3 regions of the Aquamicrobium ahrensii genome follow, and region 2 is predicted to be linked to each of the others. Evidence: riboswitches for the same ligand, from Rfam matches in the RefSeq annotation. Region 2 holds a riboswitch; each other region holds the start of a gene.

Region 1 (7,214 bases), on a different contig from region 2:
GTAAGTTCCGACCTGCACGAATGGCGTAACGACTTCCCCGCTGTCTCCAGCATAGACTCAGTGAAATTGAATTCCCCGTGAAGATGCGGGGTTCCTGCGGTTAGACGGAAAGACCCCGTGCACCTTTACTATAGCTTTACATTGGCATTCGTAGTGACATGTGTAGGATAGGTGGTAGGCTTTGAAGCCAGGGCGCCAGCCTTGGTGGAGCCACCCTTGAAATACCACCCTTATTACTATGGATGTCTAACCGCGGCCCGTTATCCGGGTCCGGGACAATGTATGGTGGGTAGTTTGACTGGGGCGGTCGCCTCCTAAAGAGTAACGGAGGCGCGCGATGGTGGGCTCAGAACGGTCGGAAATCGTTCGCTGAGTGCAATGGCATAAGCCTGCCTGACTGCGAGACTGACAAGTCGAGCAGAGACGAAAGTCGGTCATAGTGATCCGGTGGTCCCGCGTGGAAGGGCCATCGCTCAACGGATAAAAGGTACGCCGGGGATAACAGGCTGATGACCCCCAAGAGTCCATATCGACGGGGTTGTTTGGCACCTCGATGTCGACTCATCGCATCCTGGGGCTGGAGCAGGTCCCAAGGGTATGGCTGTTCGCCATTTAAAGCGGTACGTGAGTTGGGTTCAGAACGTCGTGAGACAGTTCGGTCCCTATCTGCCGTGGGTGTAGGAATATTGACAGGATCTGTCCCTAGTACGAGAGGACCGGGATGGACGTATCTCTGGTGGACCTGTTGTGGCGCCAGCCGCATAGCAGGGTAGCTATATACGGACGGGATAACCGCTGAAGGCATCTAAGCGGGAAACCCACCTGGAAACGAGTATTCCCTGAGAACCGTGGAAGACGACCACGTTGATAGGCCGGGTGTGGAAGAGCGGCAACGCTTGAAGCTTACCGGTACTAATAGTTCGATAGGCTTGATCGTTCTCATTCCTTATGTTCATCAAACCCAGCGCTAACGCATGAGCGGCCCTTCGGGCCTATGCTCCGCGAGAGCGCCGGAAAACCGGCGACGCGCAGTCGCGCTTGCGGGCCTTGCCCGAAGCGGCAGACCTCGCTCGCTAACAACATCAGCACAAAACAGCTTCTCAGATAACATGCGCTTTGCCGACCTGGTGGTCATGGCGGGGCGGCTGCACCCGTTCCCATTCCGAACACGGCCGTGAAACGCCCCTGCGCCGATGGTACTTCGTCTAAAGACGCGGGAGAGTAGGTCGCTGCCAGGTCTGCAAAACGCATGAAAATCTTCTCCAGATCACACAGAACAGAACAATTTACTGATTGAAACGCCGCCCTTTGGGGCGGCGTTTTGCGTTGTGGGCACGATCCGGTGGTTTCGCCCCCACCCTGCGGGGAAGTGAAGGCAAATCAATTTGCCATTTAACACCGAAACCGTGCGGCCCTTTGTTTGAGGCGTACGGGGTGACAGACCGGTGCTTATTTCCTACAGAGAAAGCTCACCAAGGGGAGCCCCGGCAAGGGGCTGAGAGACCGCTGGCGCCAGCAGCGCGGTGACCCTTCGAACCTGATCCGGATCATGCCGGCGAAGGGATGGCGATTGTCAATGCTGTCTTTCGTCGGTCTCCTTGCGAGGCCGCTCATGCCTGAAACCAGTTTGAACAAGCGGTCTCGCTGCCCTCCACGTAAGGACAGCAAGATGACAGAACGCCCCAGCGAAATGCTCCGGCTTGAAAGCGGGTCGCTCTGGATGAAAGCCATCGGGTGCAGTTTCGGTCGGGAATTGTTCGCGGGCGAAATGCCGACCGAACTGATGGTATCTTCCCACCTGGCGCAGGACCATCACTTTCCCGACAGCTCCCTGAGCCTGGTTCATGCCCAATGAATAGACCACCTGCGTACGGAACTGGATCGTACTGGCCCAGCCGAACCGGAAAACAGCCGGGATTTCTTTTGATGGCCGGCGAGGCTGGAACCGGCCTTTTTCAACGTAACTACCGGAAGGGAGAGTGAAGATGGACGTTTTCGAACGGTTGAAGTTGGCGGCGGAGGTCGACTGGAGGAGCTATGTCGAGCACAAATTCGTTCAGCAACTTGGGGAGGGCACGTTGCCGCAAGAAGCCTTCCGCGCCTATCTGGTGCAGGATTATCTGTTCTTGATCCAGTTCTCGCGCGCCTGGGCTCTGGCGGCGTACAAGAGCCGCACCATCCCTGAGATCAGAGCGGCGCAGGCGGGCCTGGCTGGCATACTCGACGAGACCGAGTTGCATGTGCGGCTGTGCGGGCGCTGGGGACTTTCGCCGGAACAGCTCCATTCAGTGCAGGAGCATCAGGCGACCGTAGCCTATACCCGTTTCGTGCTCGATTGCGGCGCTGCAGGTGATCTGCTCGACCTGCATGTCGCGCTCGCCCCTTGCGTCATCGGCTATGCCGAGATTGGTAAAGCGCTCGCTCCGCAGGGCGTCGAGGCGCTGGGGGACCATCCTTATCGCGAGTGGATCGGCGAATATGCAGGCGAAGCGTTCCAGCAACTCGCCATCGGTTCGCGCAAGCTGCTTGACGATCTGGCTGCGCGCTCGATGACGGAACGCCGCTTCGGCGAACTGGCCATTCTGTTCGGCAAGGCCGCGCGACTGGAAGCGGATTTCTGGCAAATGGGGCTGGATGCCGTCGCCGGATAGGGCAAAAAAGGCGACATTGGCGGACCGGAAATGTAGCCGTTTTTGATTGTTCCGACGCACGTCCAAAGTGTCAGAAGACCCTTGCGCCCCTGAATGGATGCGGAGCGCCATAATGAAGAAACCTCCCCGGCTGCACCCCGACCGGGGAGGTTTTCATGTTGGGTGCTTGTTCAAGCGATTCCGGCCCGCCTTTACAGGATGACCACCTTGGAGCCGGGGCGCACGCGCTGGTAAAGGTCGACGACATCCATGTTGAGCATGCGGATGCAGCCGGCCGACACGGCCTTGCCGATGCTGGTGGGCTGGGTTGTTCCGTGAATGCGGTAGTAAGTATCCTTGCCATCCTTGAACAGGTAGAGCGCCCGGGCGCCCAGCGGGTTGCCGGGGCCGCCTTCGACGCCGTTCTCATATTTCTTGTACTGCTCGGGAGCGCGGGCGATCATGGAGTCGGTGGGACGCCAGCGCGGCCACTCCTGCTTCCATGCGAGATCCGTCACGCCGCTGAAGCCGCGACCGGCTGCGCCAACACCAACGCCGTAGCGCAACGCCTTGCCGTTGGCCTGCACGAGATAAAGAAAACGGTTGGCCGGATCGACGACGATCGTGCCCGGCGCGTGGTCGCTCCGATAGTCGACCATCTGGCGGTGATATTTCTCCGGAATAGCCGACAGATCCTCATTTGGCAGCGGAAAGCGCTCATTCGGGCGCGGGCCAAGACGGGGCGGCGTAACCGGGGACCGGGCCTGTTCGATGGAGGCAGGCGTCACCGCGGGCGCAGGAGGCGTGGGCTGCAATCCCGGCGGCGTCGCTATCTCCGAAGAGGTGGTGGTGCAGGCAGCCAACCCCATGCAGGCAAGGAGCGCCAGTACCGTCAAAGCGCGTCGTGCCGGCCCGTCCGTTGCGTCGGTCATTGCCTGAAATCCTTCGTGTCAGTTGCTGTCGCGCTCACGCGCGTCGGAAATAACCTGCCTGAAGCCGGCCTCGTCGAGCGCGGAGGCGACGAGAAAGGGGCCGATCAGGAAAACCGGCGTGCCTGCAAGGCCGAGCGCGTCGGCCTGTGCGCCATGACGGCGCAACAGTGCGGTGATCTCGGCGTCTCTGGCCTTCATGTCGCGTTCCAGCCTGACCATGTCTACCCCTGCGCCAGCCACGGCCTTACGCATCTTGTCTTCCGGCACCCTGCCACCCTCGATGGTCATCATGGCATGATGAGCATCGCTGTACTTGCCCTGATAGTGGGCCGCCAGAGCCAGCTTCGCGCCGTAAATTGAGGCGGAGCTGAGGATCGGCCAGTCCTTGTAGACGAGGCGGACCTCGCCATCCTGTTTCACGGCCTTGTTCAGCGGTCCCATGGTCTTCTTGCAGAAAGGGCAGTTGTAGTCGAAGAAATAGACGATAGTGACATCGCCCCTGGCGTTGCCGGCTTGCGGGTCGGCCGGGTCGTTCAGGATCATCTCGGTGCTGAGGCCGTCTTCTTCGGAGGCCCGGGCGTCTGTGATCCAGCCGGGCGCGGCCGCCAGCGCAAGCAGACCCAGCGCTGCGCGTCGGCTGAGGGGCGCTGCGCCATAGGCTTCACGGGAACGGGTGTTTGCGAATTGCTGCATGATCCGCGGTGGGTTTGTCGACATGGCAGGCGGCCTCGATTTCAAATGATCGGGCCGACAGGGTTTCGTGGACCTTAAGGCAGGCTTAACCGCGAAAGAAAAGACCACGATAGCTTAAAAATTGCGGTGTTGCCGGCAGCGCACAGCTGCCGCTTGGGCAAGTGGCGGCATTTTCTTAAGTTTGCCTTAAGGCCCCGGCATGAGGCAATGAAGCTTTCGCGTCACCTGCCGGCAGGTGGCGCGGCGAACGGAGAAAAGTCCGATGCGTTCCCTGCGAACCCGACTCTTCGCAATATTGATTCTGATCACCGGGCTGGTGTGGCTGTCGGCCGTGGCATGGATATTCCTTTCCACCGGCGCGCAGCTTGAACGCGTGCTCGATGCGCGACTGATGGAAGCGGCGCGCATGGTGAACTCGATGGTCACAAGACGGGCGCTGGGCACAGGCGGAGAGATCGCGGTTCCCCGAATCGAGATGGAGCCGCATGAAGCCTATAACCGCCAGCTTTCCTGCCAGATCTGGTCGCTGGACGGCGCGCTGATCAGTCAGTCCGAAGGCGCACCGGAGGCCAGGCTGTCGGAGCATGCGGAAGGCTTCTCCAACACCGTCCTCAATGGCGAGACCTGGAGGGTCTATACGGTAGACAACCCGGAAGCGGGCGTGCGGGTCATGGTCGGCGATCGCGTCCATTTCCGTGATCATCTGGTCAACAGCGTCGTTTTCGGCTTGCTGTTGCCGGCGTTGCTCATCCTGCCGGTGCTGGCCGGTCTTATCTGGCTGAGCGTTGGGCGCGGGCTGACGCCGCTCAGCCGCATTGCCGGAGAACTGTCACTGCGGCCCGCATCCGATCTGCACCCCATCGAAGCCGACGGCGCGGTCAGTGAATTGCAGCCGGTGGTGAAGTCGCTCAACGCACTGTTCCGGCGCGTTTCGGAAGCACGCGAGCGAGAGCGGGACTTTATTGCCTACGCCGCTCACGAACTGCGCACACCTATGGCAGGGCTGAAGACACAGGCCCAGATCGCGCTTGCATCGGAAGAGCCCGCGATCCGGCAGAACGCGCTTTCCCAGATCGTGGTGGGCGTCGACCGGACAGGCCGGCTGGTGCGGCAGTTGCTGGATGTCGCATCGCTTGAAAGCGGTGCCGCTTCGGTAATGGAAGACCAGCTCAATGCGGGGCAGATACTGACATCCGTGGCCGACGACCTCACTGCCCATCAGGGCGGCGCAGTCCTTATCGATCCGGCTTTGCACGCCCTTCAGTTGAGCATGCCGGCGGAGCTTTTCCGGCTGGCTGCGCGCAACCTGATCGAAAACGCCTTGCACCACTCGCCCGAGGGGGGAAATGTCGCCTGCGGTTTTTCGGAAGCGGAGGGCGAAGTGGCCATCTGGATCGAGGATGAAGGGCCGGGTATTCCCAACGAAGAACTGGCGCGCGTGACGGAACGGTTCTTCCGGGGCCGCTTTCGCTCCGCCGTGGGAAGCGGGCTGGGTCTGAGCATTGTCGAAACGGCGCTGGTCCGCGCCGGTGCGAGACTGGAATTGCGCAACCGCAGGGAGGGCGGGCTGGCCGCAGGCATCGTCATTCCCGCGCGCAGCGCGCGGATGCTGGCGGCCGCTGCGTGATCCGGGGCATTGTCCGCTTCTCGCCGGATCGGGTCGCGCTCCAGCACGAACTGCCCCAAGCTTTATTCCTGCAATTTCCGGATACCCGTCAGCAGCGCCTCGCGCGAGATTTCTCCCATGTGGACAGCGCGTAGGCGTCCGTCCGCGCCGACGAACAGGGTCGCCGGCAGGCCGGGCGTGGTGTAATGGCGCGAGAAGCGACTGAGCCCGTCGAGCAGCACTGGATCAAGGCTCAGCCCCTCCCGTTCGAGATAGGACCGCACGGCTCCCTCGTTTTCACCCTGATTGACGAACAGGAAGGCCGCATCTTCGCTGGCTGCCGCGACATCGGCCATCATCGGCATTTCGCGCCGGCAGGGCGGGCACCATGACGCCCACAGATTGACGACCATCGGCTTGCCGGAACGCGCCGAAGGGGTGATCTCGTCGCCGTTAAGCGACGTGTAGGAACCGGGCGGTAGCGGGGTCGGCGGCACGCCAGCCGTAAGCTGGATGACCAGCGTGGCCATGAAGGCGGCGGCCGCCGCCGGAAATGGCGTCCAGATCAGCAGTTTAGGATGCCTCCGCAGATACAGCACTGTGATGACCGCCACGGCCGCGACGCCCGCCTTGATCATGAAACCGCCTTGCCAGACGGCCAGCACACGCCAGGGCTCGGCGGCGAAGCTGTCGAAATGGCGGGCTATATGGCCGATGCGGGCCGCTATCAGAAAGGCCAGCGCCGCGCGCCATGACCAGCCGGCGAAGCGCTTGTCGACGGTCCGGGCAAGAAGTTCGGCCCCGCCAAGGAACGTGGCTATGGCCAGCACCGCCGCGAGACGGTCAGGCGAAAACATCAACGGCCCGATGGTGAAGGCGTTCATTCGGACAGGTCCCTATTTCCCGGCCTGAATCGCTGAAGCCACCAGTGCATTGAGGTCGACCTCACCCACCAGTCGTGTGCGCTCGACCTCGGCCATGTCGGTTCCAAAGAAGATCATCGTCGGCGGGCCGATCACGGCGAGGTCGCGCATGAGCGATCGGTTGGCCTCGTTGAGCCGCGACAGATCGACCTTGATGCGGCGAAAGCCGGAGAGGCTCTCGGCGACCTGTGGGGCCGGCAGCACGTCGCGCTCGATGGCGGCGCAGGTCACGCACCAGTCGGCGGTGAAATAGACCAGCGTGGGATGCTTTTCGGAGGCGGCGGTGGTCAATACGCCTTCCAGTTCCGATACGGAGGAAACACCGGCGAAATCGGGCGTGGCGATTTGCGCGCTTCCTCGCGCAAGGTTGAAATGCGCCAGCGGGCGGGCCGGATCGCCGCCGCCGGATGCGGCTCCCACGCCGAGGATC
Region 2 (7,214 bases):
TGTTTCTGGCCAGATAGCCGGATATGGCCCGCACGATCGCATAGCCGATGGCGAACCCGCAGATCACACCGGCCGCGACAAGGATGAAGACCTCCGTCCAGACCATGCCCATCACCACCGGGCGCGGTGCGCCGAAGGCCCTCAGCGCGCCGATCTGGCGGCGGCGCTGGAGCACGTGAACGGCCACCACCATAAGGATCGCCGCCCCGACCAGCGCCTGCGCGCCCATCGCCACGAAGCCGAGGATACGGCGGGCGTCGCCCAGGGTGCCGTAAAGCCTTGTCAGCACTTCACCGGGAAAGACGGCCAGTGTGGTTTCCGTGCGGTACTGCTGGCGCAGATTGTAGGCGTCGGCAATGCTCTTCGGCTTCACGAGAATCGCAGGCACCCCGGGATTGTCAGTGTGCAGCAATTCGGATTCATCGACCGCTTCGCCGGCGAAGCCCGGGCCGTGGTCATGGCCATGATCGTGGGGAACGCTGGCCACAGCGGCCAGCCCTGCCGTCTGCTCCGGCTCATGACCATGATCGTGATCGTGATTGGCGTGGGTGGCCCACACCGACTGGATCGGCACGAGGATGGCCCGGTCCCACGGCGTTCCCGTAGGCGCCATGCGGCCGACCACCCGGTACTCCACATGCGAGTGCACCTCGCCGGCTTCGCCGACCGCCCCGTGGAAGGGATGGAAGCTGTCGCCGATGGCGCGGCTGACCTGCGCGCCGACGATGGCGTCGCCCATGTGGCTGAACCCTTCGCCCTCGCCCAGCCCGCCAAGCATCTCAACCGCGTCGGAGGTCGTGCCCACGATCGGATAACCGGCCACGAAATCGCCGAAGCCGACGGGAACGGCATTTTCCACGCGCGGATCGGCCCGAAGCGCAGCCAGCGTTTCAGGCGGCAGCAGCGGCAGCGGTGCGGGTTGCAGAAAGATCGACGACAGGATGAGCTGCGTTTCCGAACCCGCAGCGCCGACGACCAGATCGAAGGCGGCCGCGGCACGCGCGCTGCCCAGCCGCAATGCGCGCTCCTGCAGCGTGACGGATACGCCGAGCGCCGTCGCCAGCGCGATCAGCAGGGCGAGGATCAGCGCGCCGATCCAGTTGCGGCGAAGGTCGGCAAGAATGAAATGGAACACTTCTTTCTCCGCTCAGGCCGCCAGGCGGCCGTTCTCCAGCCGCAAGGTGCGGCCCATGCGTTCGATAAGCCTGCCGTCATGGCTGGCAACGATCAGCGTCGAGCCGGCCTCCTGTGCCAGTTCGACCAGCAGGTTGGCGACGGCAGCGCCGGATTCGGCATCGAGGCTGGCGGTCGGCTCGTCGGCCACGATCAGGCCGGGCCTGCCGACCAGCGAGCGGGCAACCGCCACGCGCTGCATCTGACCGCGCGACATGGTGCCGACAAGCTGCTCCGGACGCTCGATCCCCACCCTTGCGAGCAATTCCCGGGCCCGCGGCTGCATCCCCGCCGGCAGGCGCAGGTGCGACAGGCGCTGGGGCAGCAGCACATTCGCCTCGGCGGACAGACCGGGAAAGAGATGAAAGTCCTGCATGACGAGACCCACATTGCGGGCACGCCAGCGGTCGCGCCCGCCTTCCGGCAATCCGGCAATGTTTTCGTCATTCCATGCAACGCGCCCCGAGCCGGCCCGCTCCATGCCGGTGACGATGTTGATGAAGGTCGTCTTGCCAGAACCCGAGGGGCCGACAAGCGCCGCCGTTTCGCCCGCAGCGAGGCTGAGCGAAGGCAGATCGAGCGCCGGAACCGGCAATCCCGGATAGCGCACCTGCAGGCCGTCGACGGAAAGCGCCAGCACGTTCAGACCCTCCGGAAATCAGCGCCGACGATGCGCAGCAGGCTGACGAAACCGGTCTCGGGGTCGGTCCAGGAGCCGACCTCGAGCTTGCCCGAAACCTCGATGATGCCGTTGGCCTGCTCGAAGGTCTGCGCCCGGTCGAGATAGACCACGATGATGTCGTCCGGCCAATCCGCATCCGAGGAACAGAAGGGACAGAGCGCCAAGGGAATTTCGGTGAGCACGAAGAAATCGGCTTCGGCCTTGAGCGGCGGGGCCATGAAGCCGCGCATGACCACGGACCTGCCTTCCAGCGCCTTCACCTTGTCGGAGAAGGTGAGGCCGAGAACGCTGACCTTGCCATACAACTCGTCGAAAGAAATCATGTCGGCGGCCGCATGGGCGGGGCGCGAAGCGGCGAGCGAAAGCACCGCGCCGCCCACCATACCCAGCATCTGCCGGCGTCGGATCTTGCGGGAATTCATTGCAGCCTCCTTTGCAAAGCCTGCGCGGAACGGAAACGGATGCAGGCCCGGAGCTTCTCCGGGCCTGTTTCCCGATGGCGAGGCGCTTACTGCGTCTGCTTTGCGCCCAGCGCCAGAGCGTCGGCCAGCACACGGTAGACGTCGCTCTGCTCCATATAGCCCTTGAAGTTCTCCGAGCCGGGGCCGGTAGCCTGAAGCACCACGTCGTCCACGGCATGGACGCCGGTGTCGCCGTCGCGCGGGATGTTGCCCTGCACCAGAACAGCGCCGGGAACGTCCTTGTAGGCCTCGTTGGCGATGTATTTCTTGTTCTCATCCTGAATGGCCGGAACGAACGGGCCGTCGAGTTTCGGACGGAAGGTCTCGTAGTGGTCGGGGCCGTTGTTGGCCGCCAGGAACAGGCGGCGCGAGACATCGACGCTGTCGGGATAGCCGTCGCCATCCGAGTCGACATAGTTCGGGAAGCCGGCATCGGCATAGGTGCCGACCTTCTCGCGCATATCGTCGCCCGGCTTCTCGTCATCGACCGTACCGATGATCGAGACGCCATGGGTGTGGTCGCCGGTGACGACGATCAGCGTATCGGGGTTCTGCTCGGCAAACTCGCGGGCGACGCCGATGGCCTTGTCGAACTCGATGGTGTCGACCACGGCGCGATCCCAGTCGAGCGGATGGGACATCTTGTCGACATTGGCGGCCTCGACAACCAGCACGAAGCCTTCCGCGTTCTTCGAAAGCTGGCCGAGAGCGGCTTTCGTCATGTCGACCAGACCGGGCTGCTCGGGGAACTTCTCCACGGTGCCCTTCTTCAGGAACTCGCGGTCGAGCGTGGTGTCCATGTTGCCGGTATGGAACAGGCCGAGCACCTTGCCGGTGTTGGAGCCGGCTGCCGCCTCCAGCTCACCCTTGGTGGTGGCCAGCGTATAGCCTGCTTCCCTGAAGCCCTCGATATGGTCGGTGTCGTCCTTGCGCTTGGAGCCGGCAACCGACTGCGGCAGGAAATAGGCCGATCCGCCGCCGAAGATCACATCGGGCTTCAGGTCGAAGATCTGGTTGTTGATGGCGGCCTTCTCGGCGCGGCGGCGGGTGTGGGCGAAGAGCGCGGCAGGCGTCGCATCCTGAAGTTCGGAAGTGGTGACGATGCCGACCGACTTCGAGGTCTGGCGGCGGAGCGCCTCGACCAGCGTCTCGACCTTCGGATCGTCGAACGGATCTTCGGTGCGGTCGGCATAGACGCCGATCGCGTTCACCGCGCTCTTGTGGCCGGTCATATAGGCCGACATGGTGTTGGCGCTGTCGGTGGCGACGGCTTCGGTGGACGAGGTGCCGATGAAGGCCATGCGGTCCAGTTCGTCCATGTTGAGGCGGCCATTGGCCTTGCCCTCGGTCATGCCCTTGGACATGATGCGGGCGGCGGTGCGGTGCGCGACCGAAAGACCGTCGGCGATCAGGAAGATCACGTTCTTGGCTCTGGGCTCGTCAGCGGTGCCGTAAACTTCCCACATCACGGTCTTTTCCTCATCGCCGGCCCTGGCGATGACGGTGTAGACGCCGGGTTCCGTGATCGTGACGCCTTCAAGACGCACGGCGGAAGCCTCAACGCCGTCTTCCTTCTCGATGAAGGTGGCTTCCTTGCCGAGCACTTCAGCGGCCGGCTTGCCATTGATGGTGACGCTGACGTCGGAGCCGGCGACGACGCCGTCGAACTCCACCTTAACGTCGAAGGGCGAAGCGGTGAGGATCGTAGCGCGGTCAAGCGGGTAGACCGTGGCGGCGCCGGCGACGGCCGGGACCAGTATGGTGGTTGCGGTCAGGATGGCGAGCAGGCTTCGCATGTCGGGTTCTCCGTAAGCGTCGAAAGAGCCCGCTAGCTAGGCCCGGCACATTACAACGCGATGACAGGTCCCGGACAGGTTGATGACAAAGCTGCCCGGCGTGCTTGACAGCACCGGCGACCTGCAACATAGATGGCTTCATTCCGAGGGGAGCGCTGTACGGCGCTGAGATGGCGATGAGCCAGACCCTTGAACCTGATCCGGGTTATGCCGGCGTAGGAACGGAACAAGGGCCTTCGGGCAATCCTGCCAATTCTTCGCACACCTGGATCTCCATGATGACAAGTCGGGAGATCGCCATGACGTTCAAATCCAAAGTCCGCCCGCCGACGCCACGCTCCTTCTAGGAGGGCGGAGCCATGTCGGCTGTCCCGGCAGCGTTGCGCACCGCTCTTGTGCTGCTGGCCTCATGGCAGGTGATCGTCGTCGCCTTCGCCCCGCCACGCTACATATTGCCGGCGCCGCTCGACGTGGCGGCCGCTTTTCGTCGGCAGCCGCTCTATCTTCTCGACAACACGCTCGTGACGCTGGCCGAGATCGCCGCCGGCTTCGTGGCGGGCGCGCTCGCCGGCATCGCCACCGCGCTTGCCGTGGCTCTGTTTCCGCGCCTCGGGCGGGCAATCTGGCCGGTGGTGCTGGTGCTGCAGGCCTTTCCGGTCTTCGTCATCGCGCCCTTGCTGGTTCTGTGGTTCGGCTTCGGCATGGCCTCGAAAGTGGTGATGACGGCGCTTATCATCTTCTTCCCCGTCGCCTCCGCCTTCGCCGACGGCCTGCGGCGCACGCCGCCGGAGATCGTCGACGCCGCCGCGCTCACCCCGGCCACCCACCGCCGGACGCTGTTCCTGCTGCGCATGCCGCTCGCGCTTCCAGCGCTGGTTTCCGGCCTCAGGGTTGCAGCGCCGCTTGCTCCGCTGGGAGCGGTGATCGGCGAGTGGGTCGGCGCATCGGCCGGGCTCGGGTTCGTCATGGTCCAGGCCAACGCCCGCATGCAGACCGACACGATGTTCGCGGCCATGAGCATCATCGCCATTCTTGCTCTGGCGTTGCGCCGGCTCGTCGACGCACTCGCTCCGCTTCTCACGCCATGGGCGCGGGAAGACGACTTCTCCTCCACAATCCGACAAAGGAAACCGCAATGATCCGCACCTGCGCGCTCGCGCTCCTGCTCTCCACCGCCGCGGCAGGCGCAGCCCACGCCGCCGACAAGCTCACCGTGATGCTGGAATGGTTCGTCAATCCCGACCACGCGCCGCTGGTGGTGGCGAAAGAGCTCGGCCTGTTCGATGAAGCCGGGCTGGAGGTGGAGCTCGTGCCGCCGGCCGACCCTTCGATCGTGCCGCGCGCCGTCGCCTCCGGCAAGGTCGAGATCGGCGTCCACTATCAGCCAAACCTCTATCTCGACCATGACGCCGGCGTTTCGCTGGTGCGTTTCGGCACGCTGGTCGAGACCCCGCTCAACACGCTCACCGTTCTGGCCGATGGCCCGATCAGGGAGTTGAAGGACCTTGAAGGCAAGAAGATCGGCTTCTCCGTCTCCGGCTTCGAGGACGCCATCATCGGCCGCATGCTGGACAATGCCGGAGTGGACAAGGACACGATCGAGCTGGTCAATGTCAATTTCGCGCTGTCGCCGTCGCTGATCAGCGGACAGGTGGACGCCACCATCGGCGGATACCGCAATTTCGAGCTGACCCAGATGAAGCTCGAAGGCCATGAAGGTCGCGCCTTCTTCCCCGAGGAGCACGGCATTCCGGTCTATGACGAACTGATCTTCATCACGAGGCCGGAACTGGTCAAGGACGATCGCCTCAAGCGCTTCCTCGCCGCCGTGGAAAAAGGCGCGATCCACCTCACCAACCATCCCGAAGAGGGTTGGAATCTGTTCGTGAAGGCGCATCCGGACCTCGATGACGAACTGAACCGGCAGGCCTGGATCGACACGCTGCCCCGCTTCGCCAAGCGGCCTTCCGCGCTCGACCAGACGCGCTACGCCCGCTTCGGCGCATTCCTTGAGGAAAGCGGGCTGATCAGGAAAGCCCCTGCGGTCGAGGAAATCGCGGTGGAACTGCAATGAGCGCGGCCCTTCCCGAGCGGGCGTCTGATCTGCTGGACGGGATGCGTCGGCGACGCCCCCGCGTCCATTGCCTGATGAATGGCGTGGTTCCCAAGCTGGTGGCCGATGGGCTTTCAGCGCTGGACGCGATCCCTTCCATGACTTCCTCGCCGGAGGAGGTCGGGCATTTCGTCGCCAGGGCCGACGCGCTGCTGGTCAATCTGGGCACGCTGGATGCGCAGCGCCGCGAGGCTATCGGCATCGCGGTGAGCGTTGCGGCCGAACGGGGGCGGCCATGGGCGCTGGACCCCGCCCATTGCGACTACTCTCCGCCGCGCGCCGCCTTCGCGCAGCAATTGCTGACGCGCGGCCCCGCGGTACTGCGCGCCAATGCAGCCGAATACGACCTGCTTTCCGTACCGGCTGGAGTCGTAGCGGTCAGGACCGGCAAGCAGGACCGCATCGCGCAAAACGGCGCGACGTTCTCGGTAGCCAACGGCCATCCGCTGGCTGCGATGGTGACGGGAACCGGATGCCTGTCGGGGGCCCTCATCGCCGCCTTCCTGGCCATCGAAACCGATGCGTTCATGGCCGCAAGCGCCGCCATGCTCATCTTCGGCGTCGCGTGCGAAATGGCCGGCAAGACGGCATCCGGTCCGGGCAGCTTCGAGCCTGCCCTGCTCGACGCTCTGGCCGCCCTCTCCGGCGATCACATTCTTCAGCATGCAAGGATAGCTCATGAACAAGGTTGATTACCGGCTCAACGCCATCATCGACGGCAGCCTGCGCCCGGTGGGAAAACTGGCCGCTCTGGCCGGCATCGCCGCCCGCAACGGCGCGACCATCATCCAGTATCGCGACAAGGACGCGTCGACGCGGCAGATGATCGCCGAGGCCGAAGCAATCCGCGCCGCCCTCGCCGGCGTCGGCGTGCCCCTGCTGGTCAACGACCGCGTGGACGTGGCGCTGGCGGGGGGCGCGGACGGCGTGCATCTCGGCCGCGACGACATGTCCGCCGAAACCGCGCGCCGCCTGCTCGGACCCGACGC
Region 3 (7,214 bases), on a different contig from region 2:
AACGCGGCCTCGCCATAGCTGAACCTCACCTTCTCCACCTGTACCCCGGCGACGGACGATGCGCTGCGGGTCATTGCTGCGTCTCCTTCGCGAGCCGCGTCGACAGGAACATCAGGGCGAGGCAGGCCAGCCCGAGAAGCAGCGCCAGTCCCGCCGCATCGGCAGTGCGGTAGCTGCCCATGCGCGCCAGAAGCAGATAGGGCAGCGTCTGCACGGCATCGGAACCGAACAGCGCGATCACGCCAAGGTCGCCCAGCGACAGCGCCATGGCGAATGCGGCCGCGGTGGCCAGCGGCCGCCGCAGCGAGGGCCAGTCGATCAGCCTGAGCCGGGCCCAGCCTACGATTCCCAACTGCGCGCACAGCCGCTCGTGGCGGGCGCTCGCCGCATCATAGGCCGGGCGAAGCGCTCTTATGGCGAAGGGCATCGCCATCACCGCATTGACGGTGACCACCAGCACCGGCGCGAAAGCGAACACATCTGCGACATGGCGCAGCAGGATGAACCAGCCCGCGCCGACGACGATCGGCGGCACCACAAGCACGAAGCCGGCTCCCGTATCGGTGGCGTATTCGAGCAGCGGGCGGCGCGCACCGGCGGGGCGCAGGGCGAGCGCGCGGCGCGCCATCACCAGCGCCATCGAAAGGGCGGCCGCCAGCAGCGCCGACGACAGCGCCAGCGCCAGACTGGTGAGCGCCGCGCGCTGCACCGCCGGCTCCAGAACGAGACGGCCAAGCTCGGCCTGCAAGCCCGCCGCCACCGTCGCGGCCATGGGGCCGGCGACGAACAGCAAGGCGAGCACGATCAATACGGCGTTGAGCGCCGCCTCCCCGGCTCCGACCGAGACGAAGCGGCGCGGCGCTACCGAAAGACTGGCCTCCGCCGTCGTATTGGCTCCCAGACGCGTCAGCGCGAAGACGATGGCCAGCGTCAGCGTCACCTGCAAGGTGGTCAGGGCCACGGCGCGGGCAGGGTCGAAATCGAAGCGCAACGCCTGATAGATCGCGACTTCCAGCGTGGTGGCGCGCGGTCCGCCGCCAAGCGTCAAAACGATGGTGAAGGATGTGACGCACAGCATGAACACCAGCCCGGCCACGCCCGGCAGCGCCTGACGCAGCACCGGCCATTCGATCAGCCTGAAGCCGGCCCGCGCCCCCATGCCGAGCTGGCTCGCCAGCCGCCACTGGTCCGTTGGAACCGTCTGCAAGGCTTCCACGAACAGCCGCACGCTGAGCGGCAGGTTGAAGAACACATGCGCGACGAGGATGCCGGAAAGCCCGTAAACGCCCGGCCATTCATCGCCGCCGAGCGTGGAGAACAGCCCGGCGAAATAACCGGCGCGCCCGTAGAGCGCCAGAACGCCGAGGGCCGCGACAAGAGCCGGCAGCGCCAGCGGCACGGCGAAGAGTTGCAGGATCAGGCCGCGCCCCGGAAAATGCGGGTGCCGCGCCAGCGCACGCGCCACGAACAACGCTGGCGCCACGGAGAGCAGCGTCGACAGCAGCGCCTGCCACAGCGTGAAACGCGCCACCCTCAGCATATAGGGATCGAAGGCGGCGACCGCGCCGGAGAGGTCGCGCACGCCTTCGGCCACCAGACCGGCGAAGGCGCCGCCGATCAGCAGCGAAATCGCCGCCAGCGCCACGATGCCGGCGGCGATGCGCAGGTCGCTTTGTGCGGAAACTCTCCCGGCGGCCAATTTGTCTTACCTGCCCATGACCGCCAGCCACTCATCCACCCAGGCCTTGCGGTTGTCGGCCACCTCCTGCGGGCTGAACTGCAAGGTTTTGGTCGGCTTCACGAGCTTGTCGAAGGCCGGGTCGAGCGGCTTGTCGGTCTTGCCGGCCGGGTACATCCACTGGGTTTCCGGCACCGAATCCTGAAAGCCCGGCCCGGTCATGAAGGCGAGGAATTTCTCGGCCAGCGGGTTCTTCGCCCCGGCAATGGTGATGCCGGCCACCTCGACCTGGAGATAATGCCCTTCCGCGAAGGGGGCGGCCTGATAACGCTCCGACTTGTCGGCGATCATGTGATAGGCTGGCGAGGTGGTGTAGGACAGCACCATCGGCGCTTCGCCCTTCGTGAACAGCCCATAGGCCTCGCTCCAGCCGGGCGTCACCGTCAGCACGCGGCCTTTCAGCTTCTCCCACGCCGCGCCCGCCTCCTCGCCATAGACCGAACGCACCCACAGCAACAGGCCGAGGCCCGGCGTCGAGGTGCGCGGGTCCTGAATGACGATCTTCTGCTTCTGGTCCCCCTCGACCAGCTCCTTGAGGCTCGACGGCGGCTCGGGCAGCTTTTCGGTGTCATAGACCACGGCGAAATAACCGTAGTCGTAAGGCACGAACATGTCGTCGTTCCAGCCGCCCGGAACGTTCGCTTCCGGCGTTGCGCCATGGGCCACGAACAGTCCCGTGCCCCACGCCTCTGCTGTGAGGTTTGTGTCGAGCCCGAGCACGATGTCGGCCTTCGTGGACGCGCCTTCCAGCTTCAGCCGGTTGAGCAGGGCCACGCCGTCAGCCACGGAGACGAAATCGACCTCGCAGCCGCATTCGGCCTCGAAATTCTTCTTCACCTGCGGGCCGGGGCCCCAGTCGGCGGTGAAGCTGTCATAGGTGTAGATGGTGAGCTTGCCTTGCGCCGAAGCGGGCGCGACGGCGAACAGCGCGGCGACAGAGAGGACGGATAGAAGCAATGTGCGCATCGGCGCCTCCTTGGTTTCGTGGTCAGGGGGTCGAGGCGCCGGATGTCCGACAGCTTCTAATCCCTCCGCCGGTACAAGCCGGATCAGGTTCGGCGGGTTGGCCTGAGCCTCTCAGCCGGGCCGCGAAGAACGCGTCCGGCACCCCGTTAGAGCATATCCAGAAATAGGGCCCCCGACGGCGGGAAGCAAGAGAGGCGGCGCTCTTCCGTTCCATTGAAGGGACTGCTAATGCCCCTCCCATGAGCCGATACACAATTCTTCTCGGCGGCGAGCTTGTCCGCACGCCCGCCCTTGAGCGCCAGATCGCCGGAACGCGAATCATCGCCGCCGATTCCGGCATTGGCCACGCCGAGGCCCTCGACATTGTGCCGGAGCTTTGGGTTGGCGATTTCGATTCCGCTCCCCAGATGCTGCCGGAGCGTCTGAAAGCTGTGCCAAAGCGGGAATTCCCCTCGGACAAGGACCGCACCGACGGTGAGCTGGCGGTGGACATCGCGCTCGAACAGGGGGCGAGCGCGCTTGTGCTGGCCGGTGCGTTCGGCGGCGCGCGCGCCGACCACAGTTTCCTGCACATGACGCTGGCGCTGCGGCTGGCCGAGATGGGGATCGACGTGATTCTGACCAGCGGCGCGCAGGAGGGCCGGCCGCTGCCGCACGCACCGGTGGAATTCGATTATGCCGAGGGCACGCTGTTTTCGGTTCTCGGTTTTTCGGAGCTGGCCGGGCTGACCGTGACCGGCGCGAAATGGCCGCTCGACGCCGTCACCGTGCCGTTCGGCTCGTCGCTGACCATGTCGAACGAAGTTTTGAAGTCGAACGCAACTGGCGGGCGGCTTCGTATCGACCTTGCGCGGGGCCGCGCCCTGCTGGTCGCCCATCCGCTTACCGGAAAGGACGGCTGACATGGCCCCGCCGCTTCTCAATCTTGCCGGCATCCGCCTCACCTTCGGCGGCACGCCGCTGCTCGACGGCGCGGACCTTACTGTCGGCCCCGGCGACCGCATCGCGCTGGTCGGCCGCAACGGCTCCGGCAAGTCGACGCTGCTGAAGATCGCCGCCGGGCTCGCCGAGGCGCAGGACGGCGAGATTTTCCGCCAGCCCAGCGCCACCATCCGCTATTTGGCGCAGGCTCCCGACATGGAAGGCTTCGCCACGGTGCGCACCTATGTCGAGGCGGGGCTGGGACCTGCCGACGACCCTTATCGCGCCACCTATCTGCTCGAACATCTCGGGCTTACCGGTGAAGAATCCCCGGCGGAGCTGTCCGGCGGCGAGGCGCGCCGCGCCGCGCTCGCCCGCGTCATGGCCCCGGAGCCCGACATATTGCTGCTCGACGAGCCGACCAACCATCTCGACCTCAACGTCATCGAATGGCTGGAGGAAGAGCTGATCCGCTCCTCCTCGGCGCTGGTGGTCATCTCGCACGACCGCCGCTTTCTCGAACGCGTGTCACGCGCCACCGTCTGGCTGGATCGCGGCCAGACACGCCGTCTCGACCGAAGCTTCGCCAATTTCGAGGAATGGCGCGACCAGATCCTGGAGGAGGAGGAGCGCGACCAGCACAAGCTCGGCCGCCAGATCGCGCGCGAGGAGCACTGGCTGCGCTATGGCGTGACCGCCCGGCGCAAGCGCAATGTGCGCCGTCTCGGTGAATTGCAGACGCTGCGCCAGCGCCACCGTAGCCACAGGGGCGTGGAAGGCGCGGCCACCATGGTGGCGAGCGACGCCGCCGAATCCGGGAAACTGGTGATCGAGGCAAAATCGATCTCCAGGAGCTTTGGCGATCTGGTCGTGGTCCGGGACTTCTCGACCCGCATCCAGCGCGGCGACCGCATCGGCCTTGTCGGGCCCAACGGCGCGGGAAAGACCACGCTGCTGAAGATGCTGACCGGCGAGCTTGCGCCCGACACCGGCAGCGTGCGCCTCGGCGTCAATCTGGAGATCGCCACCCTCGACCAGAAGCGCGAGGCGGCCGACCCCAATGAAACGCTGGCGCACTATCTCACCGACGGGCGCGGCGAGAGCCTGGTCGTCAATGGCGAGCAGCGCCATGTCGTCTCCTACATGAAGGACTTCCTGTTCAAGCCGGAACAGGCGCGCACGCCGGTGCGCGAGCTTTCGGGCGGCGAGCGCGCGCGCCTGTTGCTGGCGCGCGTGCTCTCGCGCCCGGCCAACCTGCTGGTTCTGGACGAGCCGACCAACGATCTCGACATGGAGACGCTGGAACTGTTGCAGGAGCTCGTGGCGGGTTTTGCCGGCACGGTCATCCTCGTCAGCCACGACCGCGACTTCCTCGACCGCACCGTGACCAGCGTGATCGTCCCCGACGGTGACGGACGCTGGATCGAATATGCCGGCGGCTATTCCGACATGCTTTCCCAGCGTGGCGCTTCGAAACTGGACGATCGCAAGCTGCGCACCCGCACCGAGGACACGCCCGCCGCGAAAACGCAGGAACCGACGAAAACCGCGTCGAAAAAGCTCTCTTACAAGCAGAAATTCGCGCTTGAAAATCTCCCGAAAAAGATCGGGACGGTAACCGAGGCGATCAACCGGCTTGAGGACCAGATCGCCGATCCGGGTTTCTACGACCGCGACCCCATCGGCTTCCAGAAGACCATCGCCGCCCTCGACAAGGAGCGGGCGGCGCTGGCCGCAATGGAAGAGGAATGGCTGGAGCTGGAGATGCTGCGCGAGGAACTCGAAGGGTAGAGCATTTCCCAGCAAAAGTGTGCAGCGGTTTTGCGTTCGGAAATACGGCTAAAACAAAGAGATGGAACGGTTCTGCCGATTCTGTGGAAGCCCTACCGGCGACCGACCGCCGGGCTCGCCAACCTCCGTATCGCCCGCCATGGCCGTCCGTCGATGGCTGCGAGGCCAAGGCCGATCAGCGCCATGCCGGCCAGATGGCGCGGCGTCAACACTTCGTCCAGAAACAGGAACCCCAGCAGAATGGCGCTGACCGGCACCAGGAAGGTGACCAGCGCCAGATTGCTGGCCCCGGCCGAAGCCAGCAGCCGGAAGAACAGCACATAGGCAAGCGCTGTCGACAACACCGCCAGACCCGCCACCGCGCCGAGCGCGGCGGGACCGGGCATCGACAGCTCCCACGGCCGGTCGACCAGCAGCATCACCGGAACCAGCAGAACGCTGGCCGCCGCCACCTGCCCTGTCGCCGTCACCAGCGGCGGCACGCCCATGGCGCGGAAGCGCCGTCCGTAGATGCTGGCCAGCGCATAGGAAACGGTGGCCGACAGGCACATGAGCTGCGCCGTGACATGGCTGCCGAGCGCCTGCACGGCGTCGAGCCCGACCATCACGGCGACTCCGAAAAAACCGATCAGGACGCCGATGAGACGGTTGCCCGTCATCTTCTCGTCCGCCGTCAGGAAATGGGCGAACAGCACGGTGAACAGCGGCGTGGCGGCGTTGAGGATCGAGGCGACGCCCGAGGCGATGTGCTGCTGGCCGCCGACGATCAGCGAAAACGGAATGGCGTTGTTGAGGAGGCCAATGCCGAAGAACGCGGCCCATATGCGCCGGTCCGAGGGCAGTTTCAGCCCCATGATCCGGAGCAGGCCGAGCATCAGCACCGCCGCCAGGGCGACCCGCCCGACGACCACCGTGAAAACCGGCAGCTCCTTCACCCCGACGGCATTGAAGAAGAAAGAACCGCCCCACAGGATCGACAGGAAAACCAGCGTGGCCCATTCGGCCGTCGTCATCGGACGGTTGGTCACGGTTTCATTCGACATCGCTCACCTCACCGCGGTGACAATGCCGCACATCGCCGCCGCCCTCGACCCGATTCCTGACGCAATCGATGCTATTTGCGGCTATTTCCGGCAAAGGCCGCGCTGACGCCAAGCCCGATGAACAGCGCGCCGCTGACATAGCGCTCGAAGCGCAGATAGGCGCGGCTTTGCCGCAGCCGGTCGCCCAGCGCGCCCGCCGCGAAGGCATAGCACCCGTCGCTGACAAAACCGAGCAGGGTGAACACCAGCCCCAGAAAGGCGATCTGCATGGCCACATGCCCACGCTCCACCTCAATGAACTGCGGCAGGAAGGCGAGGAAGAACAAGGCGGTCTTGGGATTGAGCAGATTGACGACGAAGCCGTCGCGGAAAAGGCGGCGATAGCTGTGCGGCTTCATCTTCATGTCCGGACCGGCCTCCGCGTCGCGGCCGAAAATCTTCTTCAGGCCCAGCCAGATCAGATAGGCCGCGCCCGCATATTTCACGATCGAGAACGCAATCGCCGACGAGGCGAGCAGGGCGGAGAGGCCAAGCGCTGCGGCGGCCACATGGATCAGCGTCGCGGAGTGGATGCCGAGGTCGGAGACCATGCCCGCCTTGCGGCCCTGGGCGACGGAACGTGCGACGATGTAGAGAACGGCAGGGCCGGGAATGATGAGCAGAACGACGGCCGCGGTGATGAACACCGCAAGATTGGCGAAACTCGGAACAACGATCTCCATGACACCCCTTCCCGGCCGACTCGCGGGCGAAGC

The links. A riboswitch is a leader RNA that binds a small molecule or an ion and turns the genes downstream of it on or off. The one in region 2 is predicted to bind thiamine pyrophosphate.
Region 1: linked by a shared signal. The riboswitch ahead of ABID44_RS14315 (TenA family protein) and the one ahead of ABID44_RS03650 (ABC transporter permease) in region 2 are both predicted to bind thiamine pyrophosphate.
Region 3: linked by a shared signal. The riboswitch ahead of thiB (thiamine ABC transporter substrate binding subunit) and the one ahead of ABID44_RS03650 (ABC transporter permease) in region 2 are both predicted to bind thiamine pyrophosphate.

Annotation. Positions count from the first base shown of each region.
Region 1 covers NZ_JBEPMN010000012.1:51,065-58,278, reverse strand. Annotated here, with positions in the region: rRNA gene ABID44_RS14325 (23S ribosomal RNA) at 1-937, shown strand, start outside; rRNA gene rrf (5S ribosomal RNA) at 1,124-1,238, shown strand; TPP riboswitch at 1,466-1,581, shown strand; gene ABID44_RS14315 (TenA family protein) at 1,670-1,855, shown strand; gene ABID44_RS14310 (TenA family protein) at 1,986-2,651, shown strand; gene ABID44_RS14305 (L,D-transpeptidase) at 2,843-3,562, opposite strand; gene ABID44_RS14300 (DsbA family protein) at 3,581-4,255, opposite strand; gene ABID44_RS14295 (ATP-binding protein) at 4,518-5,882, shown strand; gene ABID44_RS14290 (prolipoprotein diacylglyceryl transferase family protein) at 5,945-6,745, opposite strand; gene dsbD (protein-disulfide reductase DsbD) at 6,758-7,214, opposite strand, start outside.
Region 2 covers NZ_JBEPMN010000002.1:156,171-163,384, reverse strand. Annotated here, with positions in the region: gene ABID44_RS03670 (ABC transporter permease) at 1-1,135, opposite strand, end outside; gene ABID44_RS03665 (ABC transporter ATP-binding protein) at 1,148-1,813, opposite strand; gene ABID44_RS03660 (hypothetical protein) at 1,816-2,277, opposite strand; gene ABID44_RS03655 (alkaline phosphatase) at 2,364-4,112, opposite strand; TPP riboswitch at 4,249-4,351, shown strand; gene ABID44_RS03650 (ABC transporter permease) at 4,472-5,251, shown strand; gene ABID44_RS03645 (ABC transporter substrate-binding protein) at 5,248-6,186, shown strand; gene ABID44_RS03640 (hydroxyethylthiazole kinase) at 6,183-6,917, shown strand; gene thiE (thiamine phosphate synthase) at 6,904-7,214, shown strand, end outside.
Region 3 covers NZ_JBEPMN010000005.1:147,695-154,908, reverse strand. Annotated here, with positions in the region: gene thiQ (thiamine ABC transporter ATP-binding protein) at 1-74, opposite strand, end outside; gene thiP (thiamine/thiamine pyrophosphate ABC transporter permease) at 71-1,699, opposite strand; gene thiB (thiamine ABC transporter substrate binding subunit) at 1,706-2,704, opposite strand; TPP riboswitch at 2,748-2,860, opposite strand; gene ABID44_RS09215 (thiamine diphosphokinase) at 2,944-3,606, shown strand; gene ABID44_RS09210 (ABC-F family ATP-binding cassette domain-containing protein) at 3,608-5,416, shown strand; gene ABID44_RS09205 (DMT family transporter) at 5,509-6,459, opposite strand; gene ABID44_RS09200 (LysE family translocator) at 6,531-7,181, opposite strand.